One region of the Tsuneonella sp. HG249 genome, then DNA from elsewhere that is predicted to be linked to it. Evidence: predicted binding sites of a transcription regulator. Region 1 holds the regulator's gene; each other region holds the start of a gene.
What was found. Region 1 encodes LexA, which represses DNA repair genes until DNA is damaged. Its sites were predicted from a motif close to GTTCCNCNCTTGTTCT; they were not measured.
Positions count from the first base shown of each region.

Region 2: a site for LexA is predicted at 2,522-2,537, ahead of ACWPM1_RS05530 (deoxyguanosinetriphosphate triphosphohydrolase). Genes of this name have one in related genera too.
Region 3: a site for LexA is predicted at 2,082-2,097, ahead of ACWPM1_RS14625 (DUF5131 family protein). Genes of this name have one in related genera too.

Region 1 is NZ_JBSOQY010000001.1:1,686,366-1,699,794, reverse strand. Features, by position in the region: gene ACWPM1_RS08585 (hypothetical protein) at 1-520, shown strand, start outside; gene ACWPM1_RS08580 (sensor histidine kinase) at 522-1,889, shown strand; gene ACWPM1_RS08575 (hypothetical protein) at 1,886-2,086, opposite strand; gene ACWPM1_RS08570 (citrate synthase) at 2,086-3,372, opposite strand; gene gltX (glutamate--tRNA ligase) at 3,384-4,805, opposite strand; gene ACWPM1_RS08560 (ComEC/Rec2 family competence protein) at 4,836-7,016, shown strand; gene lexA (transcriptional repressor LexA) at 7,029-7,709, opposite strand; gene moaC (cyclic pyranopterin monophosphate synthase MoaC) at 7,819-8,292, opposite strand; gene trpC (indole-3-glycerol phosphate synthase TrpC) at 8,446-9,231, opposite strand; gene trpD (anthranilate phosphoribosyltransferase) at 9,228-10,220, opposite strand; gene ACWPM1_RS08535 (anthranilate synthase component II) at 10,217-10,801, opposite strand; gene pip (prolyl aminopeptidase) at 10,798-11,757, opposite strand; gene ACWPM1_RS08525 (hypothetical protein) at 11,750-12,286, opposite strand; gene ACWPM1_RS08520 (phosphodiester glycosidase family protein) at 12,283-13,101, opposite strand; gene ACWPM1_RS08515 (anthranilate synthase component I family protein) at 13,098-13,429, opposite strand, start outside.
Region 2 is NZ_JBSOQY010000001.1:1,102,348-1,115,776, reverse strand. Features, by position in the region: gene ribB (3,4-dihydroxy-2-butanone-4-phosphate synthase) at 1-581, opposite strand, end outside; gene ACWPM1_RS05535 (NAD(P)H-binding protein) at 620-1,327, opposite strand; gene ACWPM1_RS05530 (deoxyguanosinetriphosphate triphosphohydrolase) at 1,320-2,480, opposite strand; gene ACWPM1_RS05525 (aspartate/glutamate racemase family protein) at 2,650-3,345, opposite strand; gene ACWPM1_RS05520 (alpha/beta fold hydrolase) at 3,404-4,369, opposite strand; gene ACWPM1_RS05515 (SO2930 family diheme c-type cytochrome) at 4,366-5,367, opposite strand; gene ACWPM1_RS05510 (parallel beta-helix domain-containing protein) at 5,364-6,566, opposite strand; gene ACWPM1_RS05505 (hypothetical protein) at 6,676-7,038, shown strand; gene ACWPM1_RS05500 (hypothetical protein) at 7,035-7,352, opposite strand; gene ACWPM1_RS05495 (NAD(P)(+) transhydrogenase (Re/Si-specific) subunit beta) at 7,352-8,797, opposite strand; gene ACWPM1_RS05490 (NAD(P) transhydrogenase subunit alpha) at 8,818-9,126, opposite strand; gene ACWPM1_RS05485 (NAD(P) transhydrogenase subunit alpha) at 9,131-10,255, opposite strand; gene ACWPM1_RS05480 (aa3-type cytochrome c oxidase subunit IV) at 10,267-10,392, opposite strand; gene ACWPM1_RS05475 (sigma-54-dependent transcriptional regulator) at 10,548-11,966, shown strand; gene ACWPM1_RS05470 (SDR family oxidoreductase) at 11,985-12,767, shown strand; gene folP (dihydropteroate synthase) at 12,764-13,429, opposite strand, start outside.
Region 3 is NZ_JBSOQY010000005.1:60,131-64,340, forward strand. Features, by position in the region: gene tcmP (three-Cys-motif partner protein TcmP) at 142-1,320, opposite strand; gene ACWPM1_RS14625 (DUF5131 family protein) at 1,320-2,069, opposite strand; gene ACWPM1_RS14630 (alpha-hydroxy acid oxidase) at 2,589-3,800, shown strand.

The sequences.
Region 1 (13,429 bases):
GGCAAGCGGCGCGATGGCGGCCTTGGCCGCGCAGGCGCGATTTGTGCAGCAACAGCGGCGGATGGAGCTTCCCATCGAAGAGCTTCCCGCCGGCTTGTTCGACCGAGTTCTGGCGAACGCACGCGAGGCTGGCGGTATGGCGCCGCAGCCCATCGCGAAGCTCCGCAGCGACTATCGTGAAAGCGAGGGCAGGCTGGCCCTCATGGCCAAGCTCATTAGCGGGATGGGCAGCGGCGCAGTCGCTGCCTTGTCTGTGCGCCACGCGGGGCTGGCGATCTTCTTGAGCGCATTGGCGGCCGCTACGCATCAGGATCGCGATCTCGCAGCGGTCGCAACGAATGAGCGCCAGCTTGCGCGCCTGGCGCTGGCATTGCGCGCGGCCGGTCTCAGGCCGAGGGAGGTCGAGGAGCAGGTCCTGCACATTCACCCCGATCTGGCGCTACCCAGCGGATTCAACATGCTCCGCGCGGATCACGCGGCAGCTCTGCTCGCCGCTTCGGGGCGCCGGTCCGTTGCCTGACATGACCACCGGAGGAAACGTGCTCGCGCGCGCCCAGACCGATGCGCTCGATCGCTTGATCGAGGCCGACGAGCCGCTAGCCGGGCTGCAGCGGCGTTGTGGAGGAGAGATCCCCGGCACGGTTGCGATCCCGGAGCTACTCGAAGCGGTGCGCAAGGCGCGCAAGACCGAGCTAAGGCTTGCCCGTGCCATCGAGGCGCTTGACGGCGAGGAAGTTGTTCGGGCCTGGGTCGAAATTGCGCCTCGGGACGAGGCGAGCGGCTCCGGCTGTTCGATAGAAGTGGGCACGTGGTCGACCCGGCCACGCCCGGTCATTTCCGACGAGGACGTCGAGTTCCGCCGAGTTACCATCGACCGGGCGCTTGCGGAGCTTACCGCGCGTCTCGATCCCGCCCAGCGGGTGCTCGCGGTAGATGCGTCCGCCCCCGACGCCGCCGGGATCGCACGAAGGATGCGCGATTCGCTGGGCTGCATTTGGACGGATTTTGTCGAGCTTCCGGATCTGGCTCATCGCCAACCGCTGCATTGGCGTCTGCTCGATGGCGCCCGTTGCCGCCTGGAAGGCTCCAGGCGAATGTGGACGGCGACGCTGGTGCCGCTAGGTTTGCCGGAGCCAGGCAGTGCGGGCTTCGAATTGCTGCTGGTAGCGGACACCCCTCTACCCATGCGAGCAGCCGCCGCCCCCGAAATGCAGCGGGCCGCTGCTTCGTTTGGGCGCGAGCTTACTCCTGTTCTGCGCCAGCCGGTCTCGCGGATCATTGCGAACGCGGAAACCATACGCTCGCGCCTCGCCGGGCCGATCGCCGAAGAGTACAGCAACTACGCTGCCGACATCGCTTCGGCCGGTCAGCATTTGCTGTCTCTCATCGAGGATCTTTCAGATCTCGAGATTGTCGAAGCGGACGACTTCGTCACCGTGCCGGATCAAATCGACCTGGCCGATGTCGCACGGAGGGCGGTGGGCATTCTGAGCGTGCGCGCTCGGGAGCGTGGGACGGTCGTCACTGCCCCGGCCGAGGACGCGCCGGTCCCCGCGGTCGGCGAATTCCGGCGCGTGCTGCAAATCCTGCTTAACCTCGTGGGGAATGCCATCGCCTACGGGCCGGACGGCTCGACGGTGCGCCTGGTGACCGAACGTCAAGGCGATCGATCTTCGATCTCCGTGATCGACCAGGGCCCGGGCCTCGGTCGGGATCAGCGGGAAATGGTGTTCGAAAAGTTCGAACGCCTTGGCCGAAGCGGTGACGGCGGCTCCGGACTTGGTCTCTATATTTCGCGCAGGCTGGCGCGAGCGATGGGCGGCGATCTGACGGTCGAAAGCATCCCTGGCGAAGGCGCGAAGTTCAAACTGGAACTGCCGAGCGTTTAGCGTCGCCGGCTACCCCACCAGAACAGCGCGACACCGATTGCGACAGTAATCGCGCCGTAAACCGCCCATTGCCGCTCCGCGAGCATGAAGCTTTCGGCCGGCCACATCACCAGGCCGAGGCCCTGAAGCGCCCACAGGCCGCCAGCCAGGACCAGGGCGACGCCAAAAATCTGCGCCAGGACGCGGAGCGCGCGCATCAGCGCTTCTCCACCGGCACGTAGTCCCGCTGCGTCGGGCCGGTGTAAAGCTGGCGGGGACGACCGATGACCTGCGCCGGATCACTGATCATCTCATTCCACTGCGCAACCCATCCGACCGTGCGGGCCAGCGCGAACAGCGCAGTGAACATCGTGGTGGGGAAGCCGATCGCCGAGAGGATGACACCCGAGTAGAAATCGACGTTCGGGAACAGCTTCTTCTCGATGAAGTAATCGTCCTTCAACGCCATTTCTTCGAGGCGCAGCGCGGTTTCGAACAGCGGATCGTTGACCTTGAGAGCATCGAATACCTCGCGCACCGTCTTCTGCATCACGGTCGCCCGGGGATCGTAGTTCTTGTACACCCGGTGGCCAAAGCCCATCAGGCGGAACGGATCGTTCTTGTCCTTCGCCCGGTCGATGTAATGCGGAATCTTGTCCGGAGTGCCGATTTCGCGCAGCATGTTGAGCGCCGCCTCATTCGCGCCGCCGTGGGCGGGTCCCCAGAGGCAGGCGATGCCCGCCGCGATGCACGCGAACGGGTTCGCGCCCGAGGAGCCGGCAAGGCGAACCGTCGAGGTAGAGGCGTTCTGCTCGTGATCGGCATGAAGGATGAAAATCCGGTCCATCGCCTTCTCGACCGCCGGCACGACTTCATAGGGCTCGGCCGGCACGCCGAAGGTCATGCGGAGGAAGTTGCCGGTGTAGCTCAGCGAGTTGTCCGGATACTGGAAAGGCTGGCCGACAGAGTACTTGTAAGCCATCGCCGCGATCGTCGGCATCTTGGCGATGAGGCGATGGCTGGCGATCTTGCGCTGCTCGGGATCCGAAATGTCGCTGCTGTCGTGGTAGAAGGCGGAGAGTGCACCGGCGACGCCGCACATGATCGCCATCGGGTGGGCGTCGCGGCGGAACCCGCGGTAGAAAGTCGCCAACTGCTCGTGCAACATGGTGTGGCGGCTGATCGTATAGGTGAAATCGTCCAGTTCTTGCTTCGACGGGAGCTCACCGTTGAGCAGAAGGTAGCTGACTTCCATGAAGCTCGATTGCTCGGCGAGTTGCCCTATGGGGTAACCGCGGTGCAGCAGGACGCCTTCGTCGCCGTCGATATAGGTAAGCGCGCTCTCGCAGCTGCCGGTCGACTTGTAGCCGGGATCGTAAGTGAATGCTCCGGTCTGGCCATAGAGCTTTCGGATGTCGATGACATCGGGGCCGACACTGCCTTCGAGGACCGGCAGGTCGATGCTCTTGTTGTCGAAGATCAGCGTTGCCGCTTTGTCCGCCATGGTCTGTCTCCTTAAGCAGTGTGACCCGCGCCGGCGGGGGCCACTAGTGCGTCGAGCCGCGCGAGCGATTCCTCCCGGCCAAGCAAGGCCAGAACGTCGAAAATTCCCGGCGACGTCGTCGTCCCGGTCAAAGCCGCGCGCATCGGTTGCGCCAGCTTGCCCAAACCGAGCCCAAGCTCCTCTGCGTAAGCCTTGAGGTTGGCCTCGAGCCCCGTCACCGTCCAGTCGCTTTCCGTATGCAGCCGTGCAGAAATATTTGCGAGCAGTTTGCGCGCGTCGGGCGTGATCAGGGGGGCCGCCTTCTTGTCCAGCTGCAGGGGCCGGGTCTTGAACAAAAACTCTGCGCCCTCAGCGAGTTCGATCAGGTTCTTCGCGCGCAACTTAAGCTGCGGCATGGCCTCGGTCAACAAACCCACGTCGGCCTGGGGGCCGATCCTGTCCGCGATCAGTGCAGCAAGCCGGGCGTCGTCGGCCTCGCGGATGTAATGGCCGTTGAGGTTCAGCAGTTTCTTGGTGTCGAACCGGCTCGGGCTCTTGCCCACGCCGGCGAGGTCGAACAACTCGATCGCCTCTTCGCGGGATATCTCCTCGCGGTCCCCATGACCCCAGCCGAGCCGCAGCAAGTAATTGAACACCGCTTCCGGGAGCAGGCCCATCTCGTCGCGATATGCATCCACCCCGACCGCGCCATGACGCTTCGACAACTTCGCGCCGTCCGCCCCGAGAATCATCGGGACATGGGCATAGACCGGTTCAGGCCATCCCATGGCTCGAAGGATCACGAGTTGGCGGAACGCATTATTGAGGTGGTCGTCACCCCGGATGACGTGGGTCACGCCCATATCGTGATCGTCGACCACCACCGCGAGCATGTATGTTGGCGTGCCATCGGACCGCAGCAGGACGAAATCGTCTAGTTCGCTGTTGGCCACCGTAACGGTGCCCTGAACCTCGTCTTCGATCGTGGTCTCGCCATCTCGCGGCGCTTTGACGCGCACGACATAGGCGGCATCGGCGGGCCAGCTAGCAGCCTCGGCGTCGCGCCAATCGCTGTCGATGCGGAAGGTGCGGCGTTCCGCCTGCGCCTTGGCACGGCGCTCAGCCAGCTCTTCCGAGGTGAGATAGCAGCGATAAGCGGCCCCCCGCTTGATCAGCTCGTGCGCGACTTCCGCGTGACGGGCCGACCGTTCGAACTGGAACATTGGGGGTTCGTCCCCTTGCAGGCCGAGCCATCCCAGGCCGTCGAAGATCGCGGCGATCGCCGGCTCGGTCGAGCGGGCGCGGTCCGTGTCCTCGATCCGTAGCAGGTACTTGCCGCCATGGTGGCGGGCGTAAAGCCAGTTGAATAACGCCGTTCGCGCGCCGCCGATGTGGAGAAATCCGGTGGGCGACGGAGCGAAGCGCGTAACCACTTCTCCGTTAGCGCTTGCCATCCGAATTATCGTCCTTATCCAATGGCTTCCATGGCAACTCGCATAGTGCCGCTGGTACCCATGGGGGAGGGTGAACCGCCGGCCGATGCTGCAGTGCAGCGGCCTTGGCGCAAGGCGATGCGGTTGTCCAGTGTCGGGGACTTCGCCGAGCGCTTCCTGGCGACGGCGGCATTCGATCGGGCACCTTGGCTGGCGATCGCACTGGCCGGCGGCATTGCAGCTTGGTTTGCTTTGCCCGGCCCGACCGCTTGGCTCTTGTGGCTCGGGCTAAGCTTGCTCGGAGCGCTCGCGGCGGCGACCCTTTGGCGCGATAGCGACGAACGAGGCGAGCTGCGCCGTGCAGGGATTGCCATTGGTTTGCTTGCAGCTGGCGGGCTAGCACTTGTGTGGACGCGATCGGAAGCGGTCGGGGCCCCGCCGCTCGACCGGCCCCAGGTGTTATGGATCGATGGACGCGTGCTCGAGCGCGAGGATCAGCCGGCGGAGGACCGCGTCCGCCTGACGCTAGCCTATCGCGACGCCGAGGCTGGCGAGGCGCGCAAGGTGCGGGTCAATGTTGCCCCTGAGCATATGGCATCCGGTGTGGCCGAGGGCGCGCGGGTGAAGGTGCGCGCTCGCCTGATGCCGCCGGGGTCGCCAATGGTGCCGGGCGCCTACAACTTCGCCCGCACGGCGTGGTTCGCCGGTCTTGCCGCGACCGGCAGCGCGATCGGTCCGGTCGCCGTGATCGAGCCCGCGCCGCCAGGCGGGGGCATGGCACATCTGCAGCGCCGGTTGTCCGCACACGTGCGCTCACGGGTTGAAGGCTCGCCGGGCAGCATCGCCGCTGCTTTCGCGAGCGGGGATCGCGGAGGCATCCCTGAGGCCGACGAAGCCGCGATGCGCGATTCCGGGCTTACGCACCTTCTTTCGATCAGTGGGGTCCACGTCAGCGCGGTCATCGCGGCGACCTATTTCCTGGCCATTCGCCTGCTCGCTCTGTGGCCGTGGCTGGTGCTGCGAGTCCGCCTGCCGTTAGTGGCGGCGGTCGCCGGGGCGGGGGCCGGCCTAGCATACACGCTTCTGACGGGCGCGGAGGTGCCGACCGTGCGCAGTTGTATCGGTGCCTTGCTGATCCTAGTCGCCTTGGCGCTCGGGCGCGAGCCTTTGTCGATGCGCATGGTCGCTGCCGCTGCGATGATCGTCCTGTTGATGGTGCCTGAAGCGTTGGTGGGGCCGAGCTTCCAGATGAGTTTCGCCGCGGTAATCGCCATCGTCGCGCTACACGAAGCGGCGCCGGTAAGGGCATTTCTCGCCCCGCGCGAGGAGGGCTGGTTCGCACGCGGGGGCCGGCGAGTGGCGATGCTCCTGCTTGCCGGCATCGTCATCGAGATCGCGCTGATGCCCATCGTGCTGTTTCACTTCCACCGGGCGGGGTTTTACGGTGCGCTGGCCAATGTCGTCGCGATCCCCCTGGTTACGTTCGTATCGATGCCGCTGATTGCACTGGCTCTTGCGCTCGATGTCGTCGGCGGCGGGGCGCCGGTCTGGTGGCTGGCGGGCAGGTCGCTCGATTTCCTGCTGGAGATTGCGCGGTTCACAGCGGCCCAGCCGGGCTCGGTGCGGCTGATGCCGCAGATGGGGATGATGACGTTTGCCCTCTTCGTCATGGGCGGGCTGTGGTTGGCGCTGTGGCATGGCAGGAGGCGCGCGCTCGGGTTGGTGCCCGTGATGGTTGGAACCGCGTTCCTCGTGGCGACCCCCAAACCGGATGTGCTCGTCTCCGGAGATGGCCGAAACGTCGGCATTGCCGGGGCAGGAGATCGGCTCCTGGTGCTGCGCGAGGGACGCAGCGATTTTGCCACGGATAACCTGCTCGAGCTTGCCGGCGTTGAAGGCGAGCCGATCCCCCTGGAGCGATGGGGCGGGGCGCGCTGCAACCGCGAGTTCTGCATCGTGTCGTTGCCGCGGCCGGAGCGGGATTGGACACTTGTCATGGCCCGCAACCGTTCGCGGATCGAGGAGCGCGCGCTGGCTGCGGCTTGCGAACGGGTCGACATCGTGATTGCGGACCGTTTCCTGCCGCGCAGCTGTGTCCCGCACTGGCTCAAGGCCGACCGCCGCTATCTGCAGGAGAGCGGAGGACTTGCCCTTTATCTGGAAGGCGAATGGATCGCCTCGGTTGGTGAAGTCGAGGGCGCGCATCCATGGTGGACCTTGCGCGGACGCTAGGTTCCGACGAGATCAGTGATACCGGCGCAGCAGGCCTGCCAGCTTGCCCTGTACCTTCACCTCGTTCGGGCGGTACACCTGCGGCTCGTACGCCCCGTTGGCGGGGTCGAGCCGGATCATCCCATTCTCGCGGCGGAGGTACTTGAGGGTGGCTTCCTCGTCGCGCACGAGCGCGACCACGATCTCCCCATCGCGGGCGATGTCGGTCCGCTTCACGAGGGCGAAGTCGCCGTCGAATATGCCGGCCTCGATCATCGAATCGCCGGAAACCTCAAGCGCGTAGTGCTCGCCCGGTCCAAGCAGGGCGGCAGGCACCGGCAGCGTGCTCTGGCCTTCGAGCGCCTCGATCGGAACGCCGGCAGCGATCCGGCCGTGCAGCGGCAGCTCGATGATATCGTTGGCGGGCTGGCGCACGGCGGTTACCGGGCGAAGCGGAACGACGTTGTCGTTGGCCCGAGGGCGCGGTGCCGCGACGGAATCCTCCGGTTGCCGGATGACTTCAAGGGCCCGGGCGCGATTGGGCAGGCGGCGGATGAAGCCGCGTTCCTCGAGCGCCGAGATAAGCCGGTGGACGCCGGACTTGCTCTTGAGGTCGAGCGCCTCCTTCATTTCCTCGAACGAAGGGGAAATCCCGCTTTCCTCGAGCCGAACGGTGATGAACTGAAGAAGCTCGCGCTGCTTGGCGGTCAGCATGCCACTCTATCCCCAACTACCGTTCCAATTCGGGAACGAACGTGGAACAATTAGGCAACTTGTCAATCCGCGTCAAGCCATTCCCCGAGCGGGCGAGTAACGATCCCTCTCAACCCGTAGCGCGCCATTGACCGGACTTGCCGCCGGTCTTCTCAAGCAAACGAACGCCTTCCACGACCATGCTCTTGTCGAGCGCCTTGGCCATATCGTAGATTGTCAGAAGCGCCACGCAACATGCTGTCATCGCTTCCATCTCGACGCCTGTTCGGCCGGTAAGAGAAGCCTGGGCCCGGGCTTCGATCGCATCGTCGTGGAATGTGAAATCGAGCGTTACCGATTCGAGCGCAAGCGGGTGGCATAGCGGGATAAGCTCGGCAGTCTTCTTTGCGGCCATGATCCCCGCGACGCGGGCGACGGCGAGCACGTCGCCCTTGGGCCCGTCGCCCTCGCGGATCGCGGAAAGCGCCGCGGCTTTCATTCGGATCTGCCCGGCCGCCGTTGCGGACCTGGCGGTATCGCGCTTGCCGCCGACATCCACCATTCGCGCGGAACCCGTCTCGTCGACGTGGGTCAAGCCGTTCATGCCGGCCCCCTGTTGGATTCGGTACGGTTCCGACACAGTTCGACGACTCCAATGGAGGGGGCCGGAACGGCCATATCGAGACGGAAGGGGAAGGATGGAATCGCGGTCATCGGTCGACCATGACGATTCGAAGCCATGTAGGAAAGCGCGAGTTCAGCCCTGCAGTAGCGAGCGGGTCGCCGCTTCCACGTCCCGCGCGCGCATGAGGCTCTCGCCCACCAGGAATGCCCGCACCCCCGATCTCGCCAGACGCTCGCAGTCCGCATGGCTCTCGATCCCGCTCTCGCCCACGAGGAGCGTTCCGGCGGGGACGCGGGACGCGAGGCGCTCGGTGGTCGCGAGGTCGGTGCGGAAGGTCTTGAGATCGCGGTTGTTGACCCCGATCAGCCGCGAGCGCAGGTGCGCCGCGCGATCCAACTCGCGTGCGTCGTGCACTTCGACCAGTACGTCCATCCCGCGCTCGATGGCCGCCGCTTCGATCTCGGCCATCAAACCGTCGTCGATCGCGGCCACGATGATCAGGATCGCGTCCGCCCCGATCGCACGCGCTTCGGCTACCTGCCAAGGGTCGATCATGAAGTCCTTGCGCAAGACCGGCAGGACGCACGCACGGCGGGCGTCCGCGAGGTAATCCTCGTGACCCTGGAAATAGGGGGCGTCGGTGAGCACGGAAAGGCACGCCGCGCCGCCTCGTTCGTAAGCCACCGCGTGCTCGGCGGGCCGGAAATCTGCCCGGATCAGTCCCTTGGACGGGGATGCCTTCTTGATCTCGGCAATCAACGCGAAGCCATCGCGAGCCTTCGTCTCCAGCGCGTTTCGGAAACCCCGGGGGGCGGTCTGCTCCTTCGCAAGCCGGTCGAGGTCGCCGACCGTGGCCATGCCCATGCGCGCTGCGATCTCATCGCGTTTGGTCGCGCAGATTTCCTCGAGCTTGTTCATCGGGCGAGGTCGATCCACCGGGCAAGCAGCGCCTCGGCGCGGCCCGAGTCGAGCGCTTCGGCAGCCATCGCGGCGCCATCGGCGTAGGATTCGGCCTTTCCGGCGATCATCAGCACCGCGCCGGCGTTGAACAGCACGGCGTCGCGGTACGGGCCCGGCGCACCCATGAGCAGCGCCTGCAGCGCCTTCGCGTTATGCGCCGCATCGCCGCCGCGAATGGCCTCGATCGGCGCGGTGGGCAGACCGGCTTGCGACGCGCGTGCGCGGCGCATTTCCCACTCGTTCCCCTGCACATCGGCAACTTCGTTGCCGCCGGCGAGGCTGAGCTCGTCGAGTCCCTCGTCCCCCGACACGATCAGTGTCCGCTCGGTGCCGAGGCGGGCCTTGGCTTCGGCGTAGATCGGCACGTAGGCCGGGCGGGCAATCCCGATGAGCTGGCGCTTCACGCCAGCGGGGTTCGATAGCGGGCCCATCAGGTTGAAGATCGTCCGCTGGGCAAGCCGCTGGCGAATGGGCTGTATACGCGCCATCGCCGGATGATGGTTCCTGGCGAACAGGAAGCAGATTCCGATTTCTGCCAGCGACTTCTCGGCGGTTCTTCCCGCGGCTTCCATGTCGAGCCCAAGCGCTTCGAGCGTATCGGCAGCGCCGGCCTTGCTGCTCGCGGCCCGGTTGCCGTGCTTGGCCACCGGCACCCCGGCAGCGGCGGCCACCAGGCTGACCGCGGTCGAGACGTTAAGGGTGTGGTGCCCGTCTCCCCCGGTGCCGCAGCAGTCCACGGCATCCTCGGGCGCCGAAATCGGGATGAGACGCGCACGCAGCGCGCGAGCGGCGCCGGCGATTTCGTCCGCGGTCTCTCCTCGGTCGGACAGGGCGACCAGGAACCGCGCGATCTCCTCGTCGCTCGTTTCGCCGTCGAGCAGGGCCCCGAACACCCTCTCGGCCTCGCTTTCGCCGAGATGCGGCTCGACCGGCGGCAGCGCGGTCACGCGCGCGCCTTCGCCGCGATGCCGCACATGGCGAGGAAGTTGGCGAGCAAGTCGTGGCCGTGCTCGGTAGCGATGCTTTCCGGGTGGAACTGGACCCCGTGGATCGGCAATTCGGCGTGGCGAAAACCCATCACATGGGTATCGTCCGAAGTGGCGTTGATCTTTAGGTCGGCCGGAATGTCCTCCACCACCAGCGAGTGATAGCGGGTTGCCGTGAAGGGCGAGGGGAGGCCGGCGAACACGCCGCTGGCGTCATGACTGACCGGAGAAGTCTTGCCGTGCATCAGGCCGCCGCGAACGACCCGCCCGCCGAAGTGCTGGCCGATGGCCTGGTGGCCGAGGCAGACGCCGAGCAGCGGCTTGCCTGCGTCGGCGCAGGCCGCCACGAGATCGAGGCTGATTCCGGCCTCGTTGGGCGTGCACGGCCCGGGGCTGATGAGGAACCCTTTGGCGTTGGTGCGCAGCGCCTCGGCCGCGGTCAGCGCGTCGTTGCGCTCCACTCGCACCTCGGCACCCAGTTCCATCAGGTAATGGACCAGGTTGAAGGTGAAACTGTCGTAGTTGTCGACGACCAGGATCATCCAATGCCCTCGGCAAACCGGTCGGTGGCGCGCACCAGGCCGTCGGTAATGCCGGGCTCCGTGAACAGGTGGCTGGCATCGGGCACGATCTGCAAGTCTACTTCCGGCCACGCCTTCTTGAGCGCCCATGCGGCCGCCGGCGGCGTGCAGCAGTCGTGGCGGCCCTGGACGATGACCCCCGGGATACCGCGCAGTTTCGCTGCGTCGCGCAGCAACTGGCCGGGCTCCAGCCAGCACTTGTGGCGGAAGTAGTGCGTTTCGATGCGGGCGGTGGCGACGGCGTTTTGCCCGTCCGCCATGTTCTCGATGGTCTCTTCCTCGGGAAGCAGCGTCACCGTGACGCCCTCCCAGCGGTTCCACGCGCTGGCCGCCGCCTTGCGCACCTCGGGGTCCGCGTCGTCGAGCAGCCGGATGTACGTTTCCAGCAGGTCGCCGCCGCCGTGCTTTCCGGCATGGTCGACGAAGCGCTCCCATTCCTCGGGATAGAGTTCGCTCGCGCCGTACTTGTAGAGCCAGTCGAGCTCGTTTTGCTCGCACAGGAAGATACCGCGCAGGATCAGTTCGGTCACGCGCTCGGGATGTCGCTCCGCGTACGACAGGGCGAGGGTGGAACCCCAGCTGCCGCCGAACACCTGCCACGTTTCGTGGCCGCACATCTCGCGCAGCTTCTCGATGTCGGCGACGATGTCCCAGGTGGTATTCGCCTCGAGGCTGGCGAACGGCGTGGAGCGGCCGCAGCCGCGCTGGTCGAACAGCAGCACGTCGTAGCGCTTCGGATCCCACTGGCGGCGATGCTTGGGGCTGCAACCCGCGCCGGGCCCGCCATGGAGCATCACCGCGGGCTTGGCGCCCCGAGTGCCGACCCGTTCCCAATAGATGGAGTGGCCGTCGCCGACCTCGAGCATGCCGTGATCGTAGGGCTCGATCTCGGGATAGAGGGTACGGCGTTCAGACATCGAGTCTTCCTTCGCGGCTGTCGGCGAGCCGGTCGTGAAGGGCGGCCAGCGCGGGGTCGCCCAGGATCTGGTGGGGTACTACGAAGAACAGCCGGGGTGCCGGTTGCACTATGGTGACGCGATCGTCCGCGCGCCAGCCGTAAAGCTTGGCCCACGGATATGCGGCAGTCGAGTAAGCGGTGTGGTGCCGGAACTCCTGGTCGTCGAACGAGACGGTGATCGGGCCCTCGAAATTGGGATTGAGGCTTAGTGTAGCGTGCGCGGCACGTCGCTGAATGGCCGGAGCCGCGAGCAGCACCACGACGAGAAGGGCGAACAGAAACGTTGCCACGCCGGCGAGAGCGGTGAGCAGCGGGTTGGCGAACAGGCGCGCGGGCGTGCCGATGAGCAGCGCGAGGGCAATCACACAGACTACCATGCCGATCCACAGAAGCGGAACTACGCGCCGCGAGCCCTTCCGGCGGCCCATTAGCCGGAAGGCGCGGACGAGGTCGTCCTGGGAAAGGGAGTATTCGAACTCGCCCGTCATGGCCGGTCCCCTTCCTCGACGACCAGCATCGGTCCGATCGGTGCGCGGGCGTCCATCCGCCCACTCGCCGGATCCCACAGGCTCGAGACCGCGCCGTCGAGGTAAAGCGCGTTCTCCACCTTGAGCGAATCGCGGAAATAGCGCGCCAGCTTGCCGAAGCTCACCGGTCCTTCGCTGATTACGAAGTGCGCGCGGCCCGCGCCGTCGACCCCGACGCCATTGCGGACGGTGCGGCTCGGGCCGTCGTCGGTGATCTCGGGGTGGAGCTTGCCACCGACGACCAGCATCGGCCCGCTCTGAGTGCCGAACTCAGGCCGGTCGCCGACCTCGCTGTAGAACTCGTCGGCCGCCATCACCCGCCACTTGCCGCCGGTGCCGAAGAACACGCCGTTGGGCTTCATGTGGAAGTTGCCGGCGCCGTCGTTGCGGTTGAGTTCCTTGCCGCGCTCGCCATCGCGGACATAGTATCCGATCGGCTTGCCTTCGTCGTCGAACATGCCGGCATTGACCGCGAACGCCACTTTGGGCGCGCCCGCGGGGCGGGCAGCGGCGAGCGCCTCGAGCCCGCGGTAGGGCGGGCTGCCGAGCATCGTGGTGATGCGGTGCCGGGCCGGATCGGCGACGCAATCTGTGAAGCTCGCGTCCTCGAACGTTACCGTCTTGCAGGCCGAGGCCACACCCGCGGTCGGGCCCGGAGAGGGGGCGACGGAGGCCTTTCCGGGGTCGTCGAGATCGATCCGTGTGACCGGGTCGCCGCCGGCCTGCTCGTTGCATGCTGCAAGAAGCACTAGAACGGGCAAGATTAAGCGCTTCATTGACCGAATCCGGGCTCTTGCGCTTGCCGCGCCGCCTCGCGCGCGGCGGCGATGAGCGCGCCCGCCTTGGCCTCGCACTCGCGCTGCTCGTAAGCCGCATCGCTGTCGGCGACGATGCCCGCTCCCGCCTGTACGTGCATGACCCCGTCTTTCACCACCGCGGTGCGCAGGACGATGCATGAATCGAGGCTGCCGTCGGGCGCGAAGTAACCCACCCCGCCCGCGTACGGCCCGCGCGCGTCGCTCTCGAGCTCGGCGACGATCTCGCAGGCCCGGATCTTGGGCGCTCCGCTGACGGTCCCGGCGGGGAAGCCGGCGAACAGCGCAT
Region 2 (13,429 bases), 580 kb from region 1:
TCGCGAGCGACCAGCGGGAAGACGTGGCCGGGCGTGACGATGTCGTCGCGAGTTTTGGTGCCATCGATCGCTACCGACACGGTGCGCGCCCGGTCGGCCGCCGAGATGCCGGTCGAAACCCCCTCGCGCGCCTCGATCGAGGTAGTGAAGGCGGTCTCGTGCCGCGTGCGGTTGTTGCGGCTCATCAAGTCGAGCCCGAGCTGGTCGACCCGGTGCTTGGTCAGCGCCAGGCAGATGAGTCCCCGGCCATGCCGCGCCATGAAGTTGATCGCGTTGGGCGTCGCCATCTGCGCGGGGATGATGAGGTCGCCCTCATTCTCGCGGTCCTCGTCGTCGACCAGGATGAACATGCGGCCGTTGCGCGCCTCGTCGATGATCTCCTCGGCCGAGACGATCACCGGCCGCTCGTCGTTCGCCGACAGGAACTGTTCGAGCTTCCCGAGCGTGTCGGCGGTCGGGTTCCAGCGCGGTTCGAGGCAATCGCGCAGGGAATTGGCATGAAGGCCGGCGGCGCGAGCGAGCGCGGTACGGCTCATGCGGTTGCCGGAAACGAGATCGCGAACGCGTTCGATGGTGCTCATGCGACTCGCATATCACATCGAAATGTGTCTGTCACATCTTAGTGTGCACCGTCGTCCGCATGCAGGTACGAAAGGCTGGCCGCGGCGCGCAGGATCGCGGCGTTGTCGTGCACGAAGCGCCCCGCAGCCTTGCGCATGGCAAGCGCGAGCGCGGCCTTCGCGACAAGCTCGGCGCTGATCGAACGATAAGCCTCAAAGCGGCCCTGCAAGAAGGCGTCCATCAACGGGCTCGCCAGGATCGCCAGCCGCTCGCCCACGCGGCGGTCGTTGCTGCGTGGCCCCTTGAGCAGCCCTGGGCGCAGGATATCGAGCCGCTTGAACTTCATAGCCTGCAGCTCGCGCTCGACCTCTCCCTTCACCCGCAGGTAAAGCGTCTTCGACCGCGCATCCGCACCCGCCGAGCTGACCGCCACGAGGTTGGAGATCCCCTGCTCCTTGGCCGCGCTCGCGGTCGCCAGCACCAGTTCCTGGTCGACGGCGCGGAACGCCGCCTCGTCGCGGCCCGCCTTCTTCCATGTCGTGCCCAGCGCGCAGACGAGGGCATTCGGCTTGACCGCCTCGAACACTTCGCCCCACTTGTCGGGCTCGGCGACGAACATCTCCATTCGGGCGCCCGGCGGCATCGGAGCCTCGCGGCGGGCGACCGCCACCAGGCGCACGTCGGAGCGCCCGACGCACAGGCGCATGAGCTCGCCGCCGATCAGCCCGGTTGCACCAACCAGCGCGATGCGGACCGGCTCAGACATTGCGCAGGCCTTCCGGCGCGCGCCCGAAGATGCGGGTGCACTGGTCGATCGCGAAGCGGTCGGTCATTCCCGCGATGAAGTCGGCGAGATGGCGGCTGCGATCGGGCTCGCTCGGGGGAAGCGCCGCGCGCCAGCCTTCGGGCAGCGTCGCCGGATCCTGGTCGTAGGCGGCGAACAGGCGGGAGACGATATCCTGCGCCCGGCCAGCGGCCTGAAGCTGGTCCGGATGATAGTACAATCGCTCGTACATGAAGCGTTTCAACACGCGCTCTTCTTCGGCCATTGCCGCTGAGAACGCCGCCAGCGGTCCCTGGAACGCCCGCACTTCGCCGACGCTGCGCAAGCCCTCCACTTTGGCGCGGGTGGTCTCGATCACGTCGTTGACCATCAGGCCGATCCGGCTGCGGATCAATTCGCGCAGGCGCTGGTCGACGCTGGCATCGGGGTAGCGGGCCTCGATCGCGCGGTACTGGTCGGCCAGCGGCTGCAGTTCGAGCAGGTCGTCGAGCAACAGGAATCCGGCGCGCAGACCATCGTCGATGTCATGGTTGTCGTAGGCGATGTCGTCGGCAATGGCGGCCACTTGCGCCTCGACGCTCGGCCAGGCCCCCAGATCGAGCGGGAAAGCGGCGTCGAGTTCGGCCAATGCCCAATTGGGCGCCACGAGCGGACCGTTGTGCTTGGCCAGCCCTTCGAGAACGTCCCACGACAGGTTGAGCCCGACATGCTCGCAATAGGGGCTCTCGAGCCGCATCAGGACGCGCAGCGTGTGGGCGTTGTGGTCGAATCCGCCGCGCTGGGCCATCGCGGCCTCGAGCGCTTCCTCCCCGGCGTGCCCGAACGGCGGGTGGCCGATGTCGTGCGCCAGGCACAGGGCTTCGGTCAGGTCCTCGTCGAGGCCGAGCGCGCGGGCGATCACCCGCCCGATCTGCGCCACTTCCAGGCTATGGGTCAGGCGCGTGCGGTAATGGTCGCCGTCGGGCGCGATGAACACCTGCGTTTTGGATCGCATGCGACGAAAGGCGATCGAGTGGATGATCCGGTCGCGATCGCGCTGGAATTCGCTGCGTGGCCCGCGCGCGCCGGCGCGGGTCTCGGGAAACTCGCGGCCACGGCCCGCGGCGGGATCGGCGGCGAAGGGAGCGAGCGTCATCGGCCATCGGGGGATAGGCAGCGCGAGTCCGCGGGGCAACGGGAACAGGTCCGGAACACCGGAGCCTTGCCCAATAAATCGGGCCGCACATCGCGAAAGATGCGCGGCCCGTAAGGGTGGCCGGCCGGGTGCGACCCGCCAGACCGTGTTATGCCTTGATTCCGTAGCGTTAGCTGGCTGATGTGATCCAATCAACCGCCGCCCGCGCGTGTGCCCGCGTGGAATCGAAAACCGGCAGCACGTTGGCGTCCACATCCACGATCATCGCCAGTTCGGTGCAGGCGAGCACGATCGCGTCGGCGCCGTCCTGTTCCTTATGGGTGATCCAGGTCTTGAGCGCGCGCTCGGCGGACCGGGTCGCCTTGCCGAGCATCAGCTCCTCGTAGATGATCCGGTCGATCTCCGGCACGGCATCCATGTCGGGCGGCAGCAGGTCGACCCCGTGCGCGACCAGCCGTCGGCGGTAGAAGCTTTCGGTCATGACGTTTCGGGTGCCGATCAAGGCCGCGCTTTCGATCTTGGCGGCCTTCATCTCGCGCCCTACGCAGTCGGCAATGTGCAGCACCGGCACGCCGGCCGCCTCGGCCACGCGGTCGTAAACTTTGTGCATCGAATTCGCGCAGATCAGCAGGGCGCCAGCGCCCGCATCGGCCAGGCGCCGGGCGCTGGCCGACAGCACGTCGCCCGCGTGATCCCAACCGCTGTCATCCGCGATCCGGCGCAGATCGGCGAAGTCGAGGCTTTCGATAAGCAAGGGCGCGCTGGCCTCGGGTGAAACCTTGCGCTGCACGCCGCGGTTAATCAGTTCGTAGTAATCGCGGGTCGAGACCCAGCTCATCCCCCCGATCAGGCCCAGCTTGCGCAATATCCCGCTCCCTCGTCGCGACGGCGCGCCATAGGCGATGCCCGCTCGGCGAGGCAAGTCAGGCGGTGGGCGCGGCGGGGGACGGGAGGCCGGCGGCCCAGTCGCGAAGAATGCGCGCGGTGGCGTCGGGCGCTTCTTCCATCGGGAGGTGGCCGATCCCTGGCAGGACTTCCAGCCGCGCGCCGGGAATGTGCCCGGCGAGCCAGCGGCCGGAGGATCGCGGGATGAGATTGTCCTCCGCCCCCCACAGCACCAGCGTGGGGACGCCGAGCCTGGCCAGCGCGGCAGGCGCGAAGGGCTCGTTGGGCAGAGAGAACCGCTTGGCGGTAGCCGCGCGGTTGCCGGGATAGCGCAACAGCTCCCAATAGCGGTCGACTGCCGCGTCGGTGACGACCGCCTGGTTCGACACGCTCTGCCGCAGGCTGCGCTCGATCAGCGAGCGCGGCACGACCTGCCCCATCAGCGAGGCTACACCCGGTGTGCGGGCCAGCGTGAAGCCGATGTTGCCCTTGGCTTCCTCCAGCCGCGGCGCCCCGCCGGCATCGACCAGCACCAGCCCCGCCAGCCGCTCCGGATGCGCGAGCGCGTATTCGAGCGCAATCCCGCCGCCCATCGAATTGCCCGCCAGCACGAAGCGGTCGAGCGCCAGCCGGTCCGCGACGCGCTCCACATCTGCGGCGAACGCCGCGCGGCTGTAGTCGTCGTCCTCGGCCGGCCCGGTCAGGCCGTGTCCTCGCTGGTCGAAGCGGATTATCCGGTAGTCGCCGGCAAGCCGCTCGACCCACGGCCGCCAGGTGTGAAGATCCGCGTTGGAACCGTGGAGCAGCATGATGACGGGTGCATCGCGCGGCCCTTCGTCGCGAAGATGCACGGTCGGGCCGCCGGCGAGTTCGACGAAGCGCGAAGGCGCGGCCCCGTACTTCGCGCGCATCGCCGCCGGATCGGCATCAGGCACGCGGAAGACGAGAAACAGTATTACAAGCAGCGCGATCAGTATCGCAGCGGCCCGGATCAAGCGCTTCATTGCGCCATTCCGGCAATCCAGCGCTCCACTACTTCGACGCCTTCTCGGTCGATCGTCGCCTTGCCCAGTTCGGGCATGGCAACGCCCCCTTCCAGGCTGCGCATGCGGTGGGTGAGGATCGATTGCTCGGGGTGGCCGGGCACCACGTCGTAGAGAAACTGGCCCGCCCCGCGGCCCGCGGCGACCGGGCGCTTCATCACCCCGAGCGCTTTGGGATCGCTCTGTTCCCAGCGCAGGTCTAGGCCCGAGTTCGAAGCCCCAGCGCCCGGGCGATGGCAATGGGCACAGTTGACGTCGAGGTGGGCGCGCGCGACCGCCTCCGCCGGCGCATTTGCGCGATCTTCCCACAGCGGAAACACGCCCGAACTTTCGGGCATGCGATCGAGCGTCCCGGCCTTGTGCTGCGCGCGCAGCCATCCGGGCGCGAGGTTGCGCGCCTTGGGCCCGATCGGCACCACCTTGCCCTCCAGCCCGTGGCATTCCTTGCACTGGTTCTTGTTGGGCACGCGATACTCGATCGCCTCGCCCCCCGGGGTGACGACAGGGACCCGCGCGCCCGCCAGCACCAGCTTCGCCTCGGTCTGCTCGGCATTCCATTGGTAAGGTAGCGCCACCCAGCCGTCGGCGCGGCGCAGCAGGACCCGGGTTTCGATCAGCCGGCGCTCGCCATTCTCCTCGAACGCGAACGTCTTGATGAGCGCGGTGCCGACGGGGAATTCTAGCAGCCCGTCGCCCGCCGAGACGGTCTGCTTGCCAGGGGGCACATAAACGAAACGCAGTTTCTCGGCGCCATCGGAGTAGAGCGGAGTATTGAGGCGATAAGGCACCACGCCTTGGGACGGTACTTGCCGGGCCGGGTCGGCGAAGAAGCCGAATTCGGCGAGCGTCGCGGGCATCGCGCTGCCGGCGATCGCCGCGTCGCTCGGCGTCGGCGCGTCGCGCGCCATCGCCACCGCTGCGGTCAGCAGCGCGAGGCCGAGGATACCCTCGCGGATCACGGGACCAGCCGGCCCTCCAACGCCGCGGGGGCGCCCGCGCCGGCGAGGCTGACGCCGGCGACCGGCGCGGCGACCTTGAGCGATCCCGGTTTGGCGGCGTCCAGCCCCGTACCCTGCGTGGTGAGGTTGAGCGACCATCCTGCGAGCGCAGGGTCGACACGCACGGCTGTGGTGCCATCTTGCGTCAGCCCGTCCCACAGCACCGGCGGCAGCGCGCCGCCGAACGCGGCAAGCAGTTGCTCCCCACCTTCGAACTGCGGATCGTAGCCGCCGCGCTCGACTCGGTTCGCGCCGATTGTCACGTTGCGGGGATAGGGATTGTAGGTCTTGTCATCGAACTGCATCGGATAGGCGACGACCATCACCGGCGCGGTCGGGTTGTCGATGATGGTATTGCCTTCGACCAGCACCCCGTCATTCGCCATCACCATGATCCCGGTGCCGCGGCGCACTCCTGCCACGATGTTGCCGGGAGGTGCGAAGTTGGCGGTAGTGTTGTGGGCTACCAGATTGTTGCGCACCACGGTGTTGCCGCCGCCCATGACTGGCAGATTGGGCAGGTCGAACACCAGGATACCGCCGGTATTGCCGGTTACGAAGTTGGTCTCGACGACTGCATCGCGGCTATTCTCGATCTCGATCCCGGCGACGTTGTGGCGGGCGAGGTTGCCGCGGACGGTGATGCCCTTGGACTGGCCGACGTAGATGCCGGCGTCCGATGCCCCCGAGACCTCGCTGTCGACGATCAGCACCCCGGTACTCTCCACCGGATAAAGCCCGTACGCTCCGTTGGTGGCCTTGGGGCCGCCGGTCCAGGTGACCCGGATGCGCTGGTAGACGATGTTGTCGGCCCCCTTTGACTTGATGCCGTCGCCCTTGGGGTTCTCGATGGCGAAGTCGCGCAACGTCACGCTGTCGCCGGTGACGAGAAACCCCTCGCCGGCACCGTTTTGGGTGGAGAAATCGAGCACGGTGGCATTCATGCCCGCGCCACGCACAGTAACCCCATTCGCGTCGAGACTGAGCCCGTCGTCGATCGCGAAACGGCCCGCTCCCAGCACCACCTCGTCGCCCGGCTCGGCGAGGATCAGCGCCTCCTGCAAGCGAGCCTGCGCCCCGTCGCCAGCGGCGACCTCACGTGTAGCGGCGGAAAGGGGTGAGGCGCTCAGTGCGAGCGCGGCTATCATGATCATCCTCATAGGGCGAGACTGCTGCTGACAGCTCGGTAAGTCAATGAGGGTAGGCCCGCTTGCCAGACTCGCGAATGAAGCGCATTCTCCGGGCGTTACAGCACCGGGGAGCAATGCCATGCGCATCAAGCTACTTGCGGGGGGACTGCTGCTGACGCTTGCAACCCCCGCTCTGGCCGAGAACTGGGATTTCGTGCTGGTCAACAAGACCGGAAAGACGATCAAGCTAGTCGAGGTTTCGCAAACTGGCGTCTCCGACTGGAAGAAGGACAAGCGCGACGAGGATCAGGGGCCAAGCACCATCAAGCCCGGCGAGGACTACACGGTCCACTTCGACAAGGATGCGGGCGTCTGCAAATACGACGTGCGCGTCACTTTTGACGAAGACAGCCAACTGATCTTCCCGGCGTTCGACGCGTGCAAATATGCATTCGGCGACTTCGCGCTGAAAGGCGAGCTGCCGGTGTTAAAGGGCAGCTAGCCCAGGCCCACCGCGCAGATCCCTGCCGAACTAGCAGTCACGGCGATCACTTCGCTGTCTGCCACTCGGCGCACGCGTTCGAGATATTCCGAGATTGTGACCGGCCGCTCGCGCTCGCCGGCGCGGGCCTTCAATGCCTCGAGCTTACGCAACTGGGCGATAGTGAGCCGATCGACCATCCGGCCCGCCATGCACTCGGCGTTCTTGTCCGACAGGCCAGCCTCGACGAGCGCCGAGCGCACGCGGCTCTCCGCGATTTTCTGCACGCACCCGCCCAGCGCCAGCGCCGCGACGAGGATAAGCGCCGCTCGCATCAGTCGAGCGCCTTGACGATATCCTCGACCATCTTCTTCGCGTCGGCGAGCAGCATCATCGTTTGGTCCATGTAGAACACGTCGTTGTCGACCCCGGCATAGCCCACGCCGCCCATGCTGCGCTTGATGAAGAACACCTGCTTGGCCTTGTCGACGTCGAAGACGGGCATGCCGAAAATGGGGCTGGACTTGTCGGTCTTGGCCGCCGGGTTCACCACGTCGTTGGCGCCGATGATGAACGCCACGTCGGCCTGGGCGAACTCCGAGTTGATGTCTTCGAGCTCGAACACCTTGTCGTAAGGTACCTGCGCTTCGGCGAGCAGCACATTCATGTGGCCCGGCATCCGCCCCGCGACCGGGTGAATGGCGAACTTCACCTCGACGCCCTTGTCTTCGAGCTTGTCGGTCATCTCGCGCAGCGCATGCTGAGCCTGCGCCACGGCCATGCCATAGCCGGGAATGACGATCACCTTTTCGGCCTGCTCGAGCATAAACGCGGCATCGGCGGCGCTCCCGGTCTTGTACGGGCGCTGCTCACGCGCCTCGCCGGCGATCGCCGCATCCGCGCCGAACCCGCCCGCGATCACCGAGATGAAGCTGCGGTTCATCGCCCGGCACATGATGTAGCTCAGGATCGCACCGGAGCTGCCGACCAGCGCGCCGGTGATGATCATCGCGGTGTTGTGGAGCGTGAACCCCATCGCCGCAGCCGCCCAGCCGGAATAGCTGTTCAGCATCGACACCACGACCGGCATGTCCGCCCCGCCGATCGGGATGATCAGCAGGAAGCCGATCGCGAACGCCGCGGCGACGATGGCCCAGAACAGCCAGCCCTCGCCCGCGCCGGCGTCGTTAGACACGGCGTAGATCGCCGTGCCGGCGATTATCGCGACAAGCGTGCCGAGATTGATAATGTGCCGCCCGGGCAACATGATCGGCGCGCCGCTCATATTGCCGTTCAATTTGGCGAAGGCGATCACGGAGCCCGAGAACGTGATCGCGCCGATCGCCGCGCCCAGCGCCATCTCGATGCGGCTGACGGCGAGAATGTTGCCGTCCATTCCGAGGATTCCGAACGCGTCGGGATTGAGGAAAGCAGCGACCGCGACAAGCACCGCCGCAAGGCCGACAAGGCTGTGGAAGGCGGCGACCAGCTGCGGCATCGCGGTCATCGCAATGCGCCGCGCGATGATCCAGCCGATCCCCCCGCCGATCGCGATTGCAGCAAAGATTTCAGGCAGCGAGGCGACCTCGTGCGTCACCAGCGTCGTCACCACCGCGATCAACATGCCCGCCATGCCGAAGCGGTTGCCGCGCTGGCTTGTCGCTGGCGAGGACAGGCCGCGCAAGGCCAGGATGAACAGGACGCCCGCCGCCAAATAGGCCAGCGCCACCCACGGGCTGACCGCGTGTGCCGCGTCGGCGACGATCGAGAGGTCGCTCACCCGTTCCGCGGGAAGGGCGCTCACGCCTTCTTCTCCGCCGCGGGCGCCGGCTTATCCTTCTTCTTGTACATGGCCAGCATTCGCGCGGTGACCGCAAACCCGCCGAAGATGTTCACGCTGGCCAGCGCCACCGCGATCAGTCCGAGCCACTTGGCGCTTGGGCTCCCCTCCGCCGCCGCCGCGATCAGCGCGCCGACTACGATCACCGACGAAATCGCGTTGGTCACCGCCATCAACGGCGTGTGCAGCGCTGGAGTGACCGACCAAACGACGTAATAGCCCACGAAGCAGGCGAGCACGAAGATCGACAGGATCGAGATGAAGTCCACTTGCTCAGCCCCCCTTGAGCCGTTCGCTCACCACCGCCCCGCCCCTGGTCAGCCGCACCGCGTCGCCGATCTCCGCGTCGAGAACTGGGCGGCCCTGTTCCTTGTCCCAGAAGGCGGACAGGAAGTTATAGAGATTGCGCGCGTAGAGCGCGGATGCATCGGCCGGTAGCTTGGCAGGGGTGTTGGCGTAGCCGATGATCTTCACGCCGTGCTTCTCGACTACCTGATCGGCCACCGATCCTTCGACATTACCGCCTTGCGCCACCGCCAGGTCGTAGATCACGCTGCCGGGCTTCATGGTCGCGATCTGGGCGTCCGAAATCAGCCGCGGCGCCGCCCGGCCCGGGATGAGCGCGGTGGTGATGACGATATCCTGCTTGGCGATATGGCTCGAGACCAGCTCGGCCTGCGCCGCCTTGTACTCGTCCGACATCTCGGTCGCGTAGCCGCCCGCGCCCTCGCCCTCTATCCCGGCAACGTCCTCGACGAAGATCGCCTTCGCGCCGAGCGACTGGATCTGCTCCCTGGTGGCCGAGCGGACGTCGGTGGCGGAGACCTGGGCCCCCAGCCGCCGAGCCGTCGCGATTGCTTGCAGGCCGGCGACGCCGACCCCCATCACGAATACTTTAGCCGCCTGCACCGTGCCGGCGGCGGTCATCATCATCGGGAAGGCCCGACCATAAACATCGGCTGCGGCGATCACCGCCTTGTAGCCAGCGAGGTTCGACTGGCTCGATAGCACGTCCATGCTCTGCGCCCGGGTGATTCGCGGCATGAACTCCATCGCCAGCGCCTCGAAGCCCGCGCCGGCATAGGCATCGACTCGCTCACGCCTGCCGAACGGGTCGAACACCGCCGCGACCCACGCACCGGGATTGGCGCCGGCCAGTGCCGAGGGTTCCGGGGGCGCAACGCCCACGACGATATCCGCGCCCTCCACCACCTCGACGCCCGCACCGACTTGCGCGCCAGCATCGGTATAGGCGCCATCGGGGATGCTCGCCCTCAGCCCGGCGCCTCTCTCGACCGCCACCGTCGCACCCAGCGCGGCGAACTTCTTCGCCGTTTCGGGCGTCAGGGCGACCCGGGTCTCGCCCGGCGCGGTCTCCTTGAGGACGGCAATCCGCAGCGGGATGACCGTCACTCGGCGATCAGGATGACGATAATCAGCGTCAGGATCGCCAGAGCAGGTACGCTCCACTTCAGCAGGTTGATGAAGCCGCCGTAGGTACCTTGGTGCGCCTTCATGTCGTTGCCGGTTGCCATTGTCTCTCTCACCTCACGAATTTGATTGGCGCGTCTCCTATCGCGCGCCGCGCGCCCGCTCAACCCCGAGGCGGCGGCTTTTCGAGTGGCTTAAGCGGACCTTTACTCCTGTCCCGTATTCGGTCGGTCTGTATCGGGACGGGACACGTGGGACGATGATCGACGGCGAACACCGGCTATTGATGCTGATCGACGACGAACCGGCGCAGAGCCGGCTCATTTCCGCACTCGCCGCGCGCGAGGGCTGGCGCACCCTGGTCGTCGGGGACTCGGAGACGGCCATCGCCACGCTCGGCACGCGGCAAGGCATGCAGCTTTCCGCGATAATCCTCGACCAGTGGGTCCCCGGCGACGAGGCCTGCCGCCTGATCGAAGAATTGAAGGCGCGTCGGCCCGGCCTGCCGATCCTCATGCTAACCGCCAGCGCGAGCCCGCTGCTCGCGGTCGAGGCGATGCGCGCGGGCGCCAACGACTACCTCATCAAGCCCGTCGCGCCCGACCGGCTGATGCAGGCGCTCCGCAGCGCCACCAAGCGCGAGGCGCCGCGCGACGAGCTCCAGCCGCTGACCGAGAAGCTGGGCCAGGTGCTCGACTTCGACGCGATGATCGGCACCGCGCCTAATTTCCGTGCCGCGCTGGCCAAGGCGGCCAAGTCGGCGCGCGGCCACGGCAACGTGCTGATCGAAGGCGAGACCGGAACCGGCAAGGAAATGCTGGTGCGCGCGATGCACGCCGCCTCGCCCCGCGCCAAGGCGCCGTTCCGCCTGATCAACGCCCGCGCCGTTCCCGCCAATTCGATCGAGTCCGTGCTGTTCGGTCACGAGCAAAACGCTTTTCCCGGCGCCTTCGAGCGGCAGGTCGGCGCCATCCAGCAATGCGATGGCGGTACGCTGGTGCTCGACGAGATCGATCGTCTGACGATGGACATGCAGGAGAAGCTCGCCGAGGTCCTCTCGACCGGCGTTGTCCGCCCTGTAGGCGCGCGGCACGGCTTCAAGATCGACGTGCGAGTTCTTTCGGCCAGCAACCTGCCGCTCGGCGCGCTCGGAGACGCCGGCTATTTTCACCCGGCGCTTCACGAGCAGCTCTCGGGCACCACGATCACCCTGCCGCCGCTGCGCGAGCGGACCGGGGATATCCAGGCGCTCGCCCGCCATTTCCTCACCCGCATCGGCGAGCAACCGGGGTTGCGGGCCCTGACCATTACCGACGGGGCGCTGGCGCTGCTGGCCGCGTTCGACTGGCCGGGCAACGTTCGCCAGCTTCAGGCCGTGCTGTTCCGTGCTGCGGTGTTCTGCGACGGCGACGCGCTCACTTCCGACAGCTTTCCGCAGCTATCCGAAATGCTCGGTGAGCCCGTGGAAACCCGCGACCCCCGCCTCGATGGGGTGGGCGTGATGCTCTACACCGACGACGGCAACCTGCGCAGTCTCGAAGAGATCGAGGCCGACGTCATCCGCCTCGCCATCGGCCACTATCGCGGGCGCATGACCGAGGTCGCCCGTCGTCTCGGGATCGGCCGCTCGACGCTGTACCGCAAACTCGGCGACTTGGGGATTGAGAGCGCCGCCTGAGTGAACTAGCGACGCGGCATGCGAAAACTATCGGGCATGCTTTGCGTGGTAACCGGCGGCGCGCGAGGGATTGGCAAGGCGATCTGCGCGGCTTTCGTCGCTGAAGGGGCCCGGGTCGTACTCACGGACATCGACGAGAGCGAGGGCCTCCAAGCGGCGGCCGAACTCGGATGTGAGTGGCATCGGCTCGATGTGGCGAGCGAAGCCGACTGGGATGCCTTCGCGCGCGCCTATCCCGCAATCGACGTGCTGGTGAACAATGCCGGGATTACCGGATTCGAGGACGGTCCCGCGGCGCATGATCCGGAAAACGCCAGCCTGGCCGAATGGCAGCGGGTCCACGCCGTAAACACTAACGGTTGCTTCCTCGGCTGCCGCTACGCGCTTCGGGCGATGAAGGCGAAGGGCACTGGATCGATCATAAACATGTCGTCGCGCTCGGGCCTTGTCGGCATTCCGGGCGCGGCCGCCTACGCGGCGAGTAAAGCGGCCGTCCGCAATCATTCGAAGTCGGTGGCGTTGTATGCCGCGCAGAAGGGCTGGGCCATCCGCAGCAACTCGATCCACCCTGCGGCCGTGTTCACACCGATGTGGGACGCGCTGATCGGCGACGGGCCCGATCGCGAGAAGCGAATGGCGGCGATGGTGTCCGATACGCCGCTCAAGCGCTTCGGAACCGTCGACGAGGTCGCCGCGCTCTGCGTGTACCTCGCCTCGCCGGAAAGCGCCTATATGACGGGTGCCGAGCTCACGCTCGATGGCGGCCTGCTGGCGGGTTCCGCCGCCTCGCCCGGCAGTTAATCCAGCGCCGAAAAGTCGGTCAGCGCCGCGTCGCGCAGACCGCGCCAGACATTGCGCGCCTGCACCGTCTCGGCGACGTCGTGCACCCGGACGAGCTGGATGCCGGCGTCCATCGCCTTGACGGCCAGCGCCACGCTGCCACCCAACCGTTCATGCGCGGCCGCCTCGTTGCTGAGAGCGCCGATCATCCGTTTGCGGCTGGCACCGAACATCAGCGGCTGACCGAGCGCGTGGAATAGTGCCAGCGAGTTGATCAAAGCGAGGTTGTCGGCCAGCGACTTGCCGAAGCCGATACCTGGATCGAGCACGATCTTCTCGCGGGCGACGCCCGCGGCGAGCGCCTCGTCGCGCCGTGCGGCAAGCCAGTCGAACACATCGAACACGACGCTGTCGTAGTCACCGCCGGCGTGGAGGTCCTCGCCAGACCCGGGCGCGTGCATGAGCACCACGGGACAGGCGCGAGCGGTGACCAGGTCGACCATGTTGGGGTCGTGCCGCAACGCTGAGACGTCGTTCGCCATATGCGCCCCGGCATCGAGCGCGGCGTTCATGACCGCCGCCCGGCGGGTGTCGATGCTGATCGCCGCGCCCATCTTCGCGCAGTATTCGACCGCCGGGACCACGCGGGCGATCTCGTCCTCCTCCCACACCGCCGCCGCTCC
Region 3 (4,210 bases), on a different contig from region 1:
TCGGACATTCCAAGGCCAATTGGCTCCGCCTGAAAGCAGCCACCAAACAAATTTGCGCGATGAGCATTCGAGCTGCCTACCAGCTATAGGATCTACTGCGACAAACTGTGCGAAGTGGGCAACGCCAGGATTGGGATCGCGTCAGTTCTGCACTGCGTTTTCAAGCTTCTCGGTTCGACGGACGGTTACGCCAGGGCGTGGCTTTCTTTGTTGGCCCGTTAGGCCGTCAAACTCGATCAGCCCCTCATTCTTCATATCCACCAGCAGGTCTTTCAACTCCGGAAGGGTAACAGAGAAGCGCTGTTGGATGCGCCTTGCCAGCACCTCAAAAAGAACCACAGCTTCCCCGCCAATAAATTGCTCGCTCCACATGCGCGCCTTTCGCACTTCCTCGTGCCAATGAACCTTTGCAGTCTCTTCTGCATTGTGCGGCAAATCTTCGAAGAGTCCTTGTTGCCCAGTCGCGGAGATTGCGCGGTCCTTCGCTTCAATTCGGAAGAACTCCTCTGCGCTAAGGGCTGTGCGTTCAACTTGCCTGAATACTTCCAAGCCCTTCTGGTGCCGCGTGCCGTAGACGAGATAAAAATGCGACTTGTCCAGTTTGCGATGACGAATGCGGGCGCTAGCGACGTAGTCGAAACCGCATACCTCTTTCACTGCGGTTTTGAAGACCTCCAGAATGGCCTCTTCCTTAGAAAGGCCGTTGGACATCTCTTCGTCAATCATCTTGCGCCAAGGCAAGCCGCCGAAGGGCTTGTCATACGAAGCGCGTATTTCGGGACGTTCGTCCTCCACAAACCTTTTGAAATGCTCGTACATGAAGTTGATGAGCACCTCCCCCCGTTGTCTTAGGAGTGGAGCGATGCGGCTGAGGTCGATGCTCCACCCGGTTGGGTCTACAAACGTCAGTGCAAATGAGGAGCCAACGTAACGACGGACTTCCGGGATATTGTCCTCAAACGTGCCGTGGATGGCGCGGGCGTGAAGGTCCGCTGCGCCTCCAGCGGCGCCATTGAGGCGTTCGAAGGGCTCCGCCTCCTTCTCCACGAATACACAGCGCAAACACTTCGTTTTTCCGCGAAGGCGGAAGGACTCCCGAACCTCTCGGAGCTCCCTGATCGCTATGCCGAATGATGTGTCAGCAAACTCTTCTGACCTCGCCTCCCAAGGACCTGAAAAACCGTCAACGAATGTGAAGTCGTCCCACGCCGAGAGGATATTATAAGCGACTTTTTGCAAATAGCCTCGCAAGATAATGTGCTTGACGAACGTTTGCTCGCGATCGTGGTACTCTCGCGGCAGCACCGGAGGCTGAGCCATTAGTCAGCATTCTCCACCGCAGCCTTGAATTTTTGGGGGAAGTCGTTCCATTCTCGCCCGTCGAGTTTCCTTCCACCGTCCTTGGGCCTGAACCCACCCCATTGCTTGAAGAAGAAGGCGACGTCTTGCTCTATGCATTGGTCTCGCACCTCTCGAACCCAACGGGGATCGATTGGCCTTGCCCGCGGACCGCTTTCTCCGCCCACAATCACCCAGTCAATATTAAAGAGGTCCAATTCTCCCACCGGGCCGATCAATGGCTCAATCGACAGGAAACGCGCGCCCGCTTGCGAGCCTTGGAGGTGCAAAATTCGACTTTTAGCTTGGGCATCCTCGACTGAAACCCCGCACCAAATATGTTGAGGGCAGGGCCGATCTCGATACCGCTTTCGGAGGTACTTCGACATGAGAGAGCTGCGCTTCGACAGGAGCTGATAAACGTGCCAATCGGCCTTCTCCATCGTATCGAAAACTCTATCGACGTATTCGAACGGAACTGACTTGTGCCATAGGTCTGACATCGAGTTGACGAAGATCATTCGGGGACGTCGCCAGCCAAGTGGCTGTTCTAACCGAGCAGGTCTAAGTGTAAGGTCGAAACCGCTTTCGAACGGATGGCCCGGAACTCCACGGAACCGCTCAGAAAATCTTTCAGCGTAGCAGTTGTCACAGCCTCGACTAATCTTCGTGCAGCCCGTCACCGGGTTCCAAGTGGCGTCGGTCCATTCGATTGCGCTGTTGTCAGACATGATCTGCCTCCGAGAACATTCGTGGAACACTAGTGGCTAAGTAGTTCAAAGGCAAGGTGAGGCTTTGAGTCGCAGTGGCGTCTTCTGCTTATGGAGACGATCTAAACTTCCCTTTCGATTTCAATCTTTTCGACTAGCGGTCCTAGAGATATGGATTTGATCTCGCGGAGACCGCTTGGCGCCTGGATTTTTCAAAAGCGGTCCTTCTGTTAGCGGCCCACTTTCCGACATTTCACATAATGGCGGTTATCCGTCATTTTTCGCATGGGACCGCACCCGAAGTTGACTGACTGGCCGCACCAAACTGACAATTATTGAAGCAATTCGTCAAAGACTCTCATGGTAGTTTGGGTAGAGTGATAAGTGCAGAGATTTCAATATTTGGCCATTTTTCAATATTCTTAGGTGTAGGCAACAAAGCCCGAAACCCCAGCAGTCGAATGCCAATCAGGTTTTCACAATTTGTAATGCGCGAGGATGACGAAAGAATGAAACCGCAAAAAGGACACTTAACAAACGTTGGGTGCTTTGACACGCGAGCCAAAATCAAGGAATATTGAGTTGCGCCTTAGAGACTGTCATAATTTTGAAGATTTCCGCCGATTAGCGAAAAAACGTCTCCCTAGTCCCATCTTCCATTACATTGATGGCGCTGCTGATGATGAAGTGACATACCGCAGAAATAGCGCAGCATTTGAAGACGTGGACTTGGTTCCGAATGTACTAAGAGGCGTCGAACAAATTGATATGGGCGTCGAGGTGATGGGGCAAAAACTAGCCATGCCCTTCTATTGTGCTCCAACCGCGCTGCAGCGCTTGTTCCATCATGAGGGAGAGCGTGCTGTTGCAAGAGCCGCGACAAGATATGGCACTATGTTTGGGATCTCATCGTTAGCAACGGTTTCAGCGGAAGAAATCGCCCCGATCGCATCGGGCCCCAAAATGTTTCAGTTTTATTTCCACAAGGATCGCGACCTTAACGATACACTTTTGGAGCGTGCACGGGATGCAAATTTTGAGGTCATGGCTTTAACCGTGGATACAATAACGGGAGGAAATCGTGAACGAGACTTGCGCACCGGCTTCAAGTCTCCTCCAAAGCTGACTCTATCTTCCTTGGCTAGTTTTGCCTCCCACCCGATGTGGGCTTGGAATTTCTTGACGAAAGAGAAATTCGACATGCCCCATTTATCTGGTCACGTGGGACAGGGCACAAATTTGGCAGTATCCGTTGGAGACTATTTCTCCACTATGCTGGACCAATCGATGGGTTGGGACGACGCTGAAAAACTCTGCTCCCAATGGGGAGGGCAATTCGCTTTGAAGGGCATCATGAGTGTTGAGGATGCGCTACGAGCTGTCGAAATTGGTTGCACAGGAATTATGGTTTCCAATCATGGTGGACGTCAACTTGACGGCGCTCGTGCGCCTTTTGATCAGCTGGCAGAAATTTGTGATGCGGTTGGAGACAAGATTGATGTGATCTGTGAAGGAGGAGTGCAGCGCGGCACTCATGTCCTAAAAGCGCTTTCCGTGGGGGCAAAAGCGGTATCAGGAGGACGATTCTATCTGTATGCATTGGCTGCCTCAGGCCAAGCTGGAGTTGAACGCGCCCTTGGAAACATGAGGACAGAAATAGAACGAGATATGAAACTGATGGGAATAAGAAGTCTTGATGAGCTCGGTCCTCATAATTTGCGAACAAGAAGCTCGATAAATGCCGGTCATTAGCAAGCTATCGAGTGATTAAAGGGGCTTTGACCGGGACTCATAAGTACATTGTGGGTGGCATCTCAACAACGCCTGACCAAACCGCCCACGCGCAACCTAGATGGAATATCCGGAAAATAATACCTTTGAGACAGCAATAACTTTAGACGAATGCAGAGCTGCTCGCGAGGATATCGCCAACTATGCTGAAGACATTGCAAGCTTTCTCTTGGCCGATTTCTAGCTGTTTGCAGGGCTTTACGGCGGCACCAATATCTCAATTTAAGCCGATTGAAGGTGTGAATCTGTTGAAGTACGCGCAATGGGGCGAAGCCACGAAGGCATTGTGTTAGGTTTTCCAACTGGAATGTGTGGCAGATCGAATTTGTCGAAAATTGATCATTATGATCATACCTCCGTGAACGTGCTCT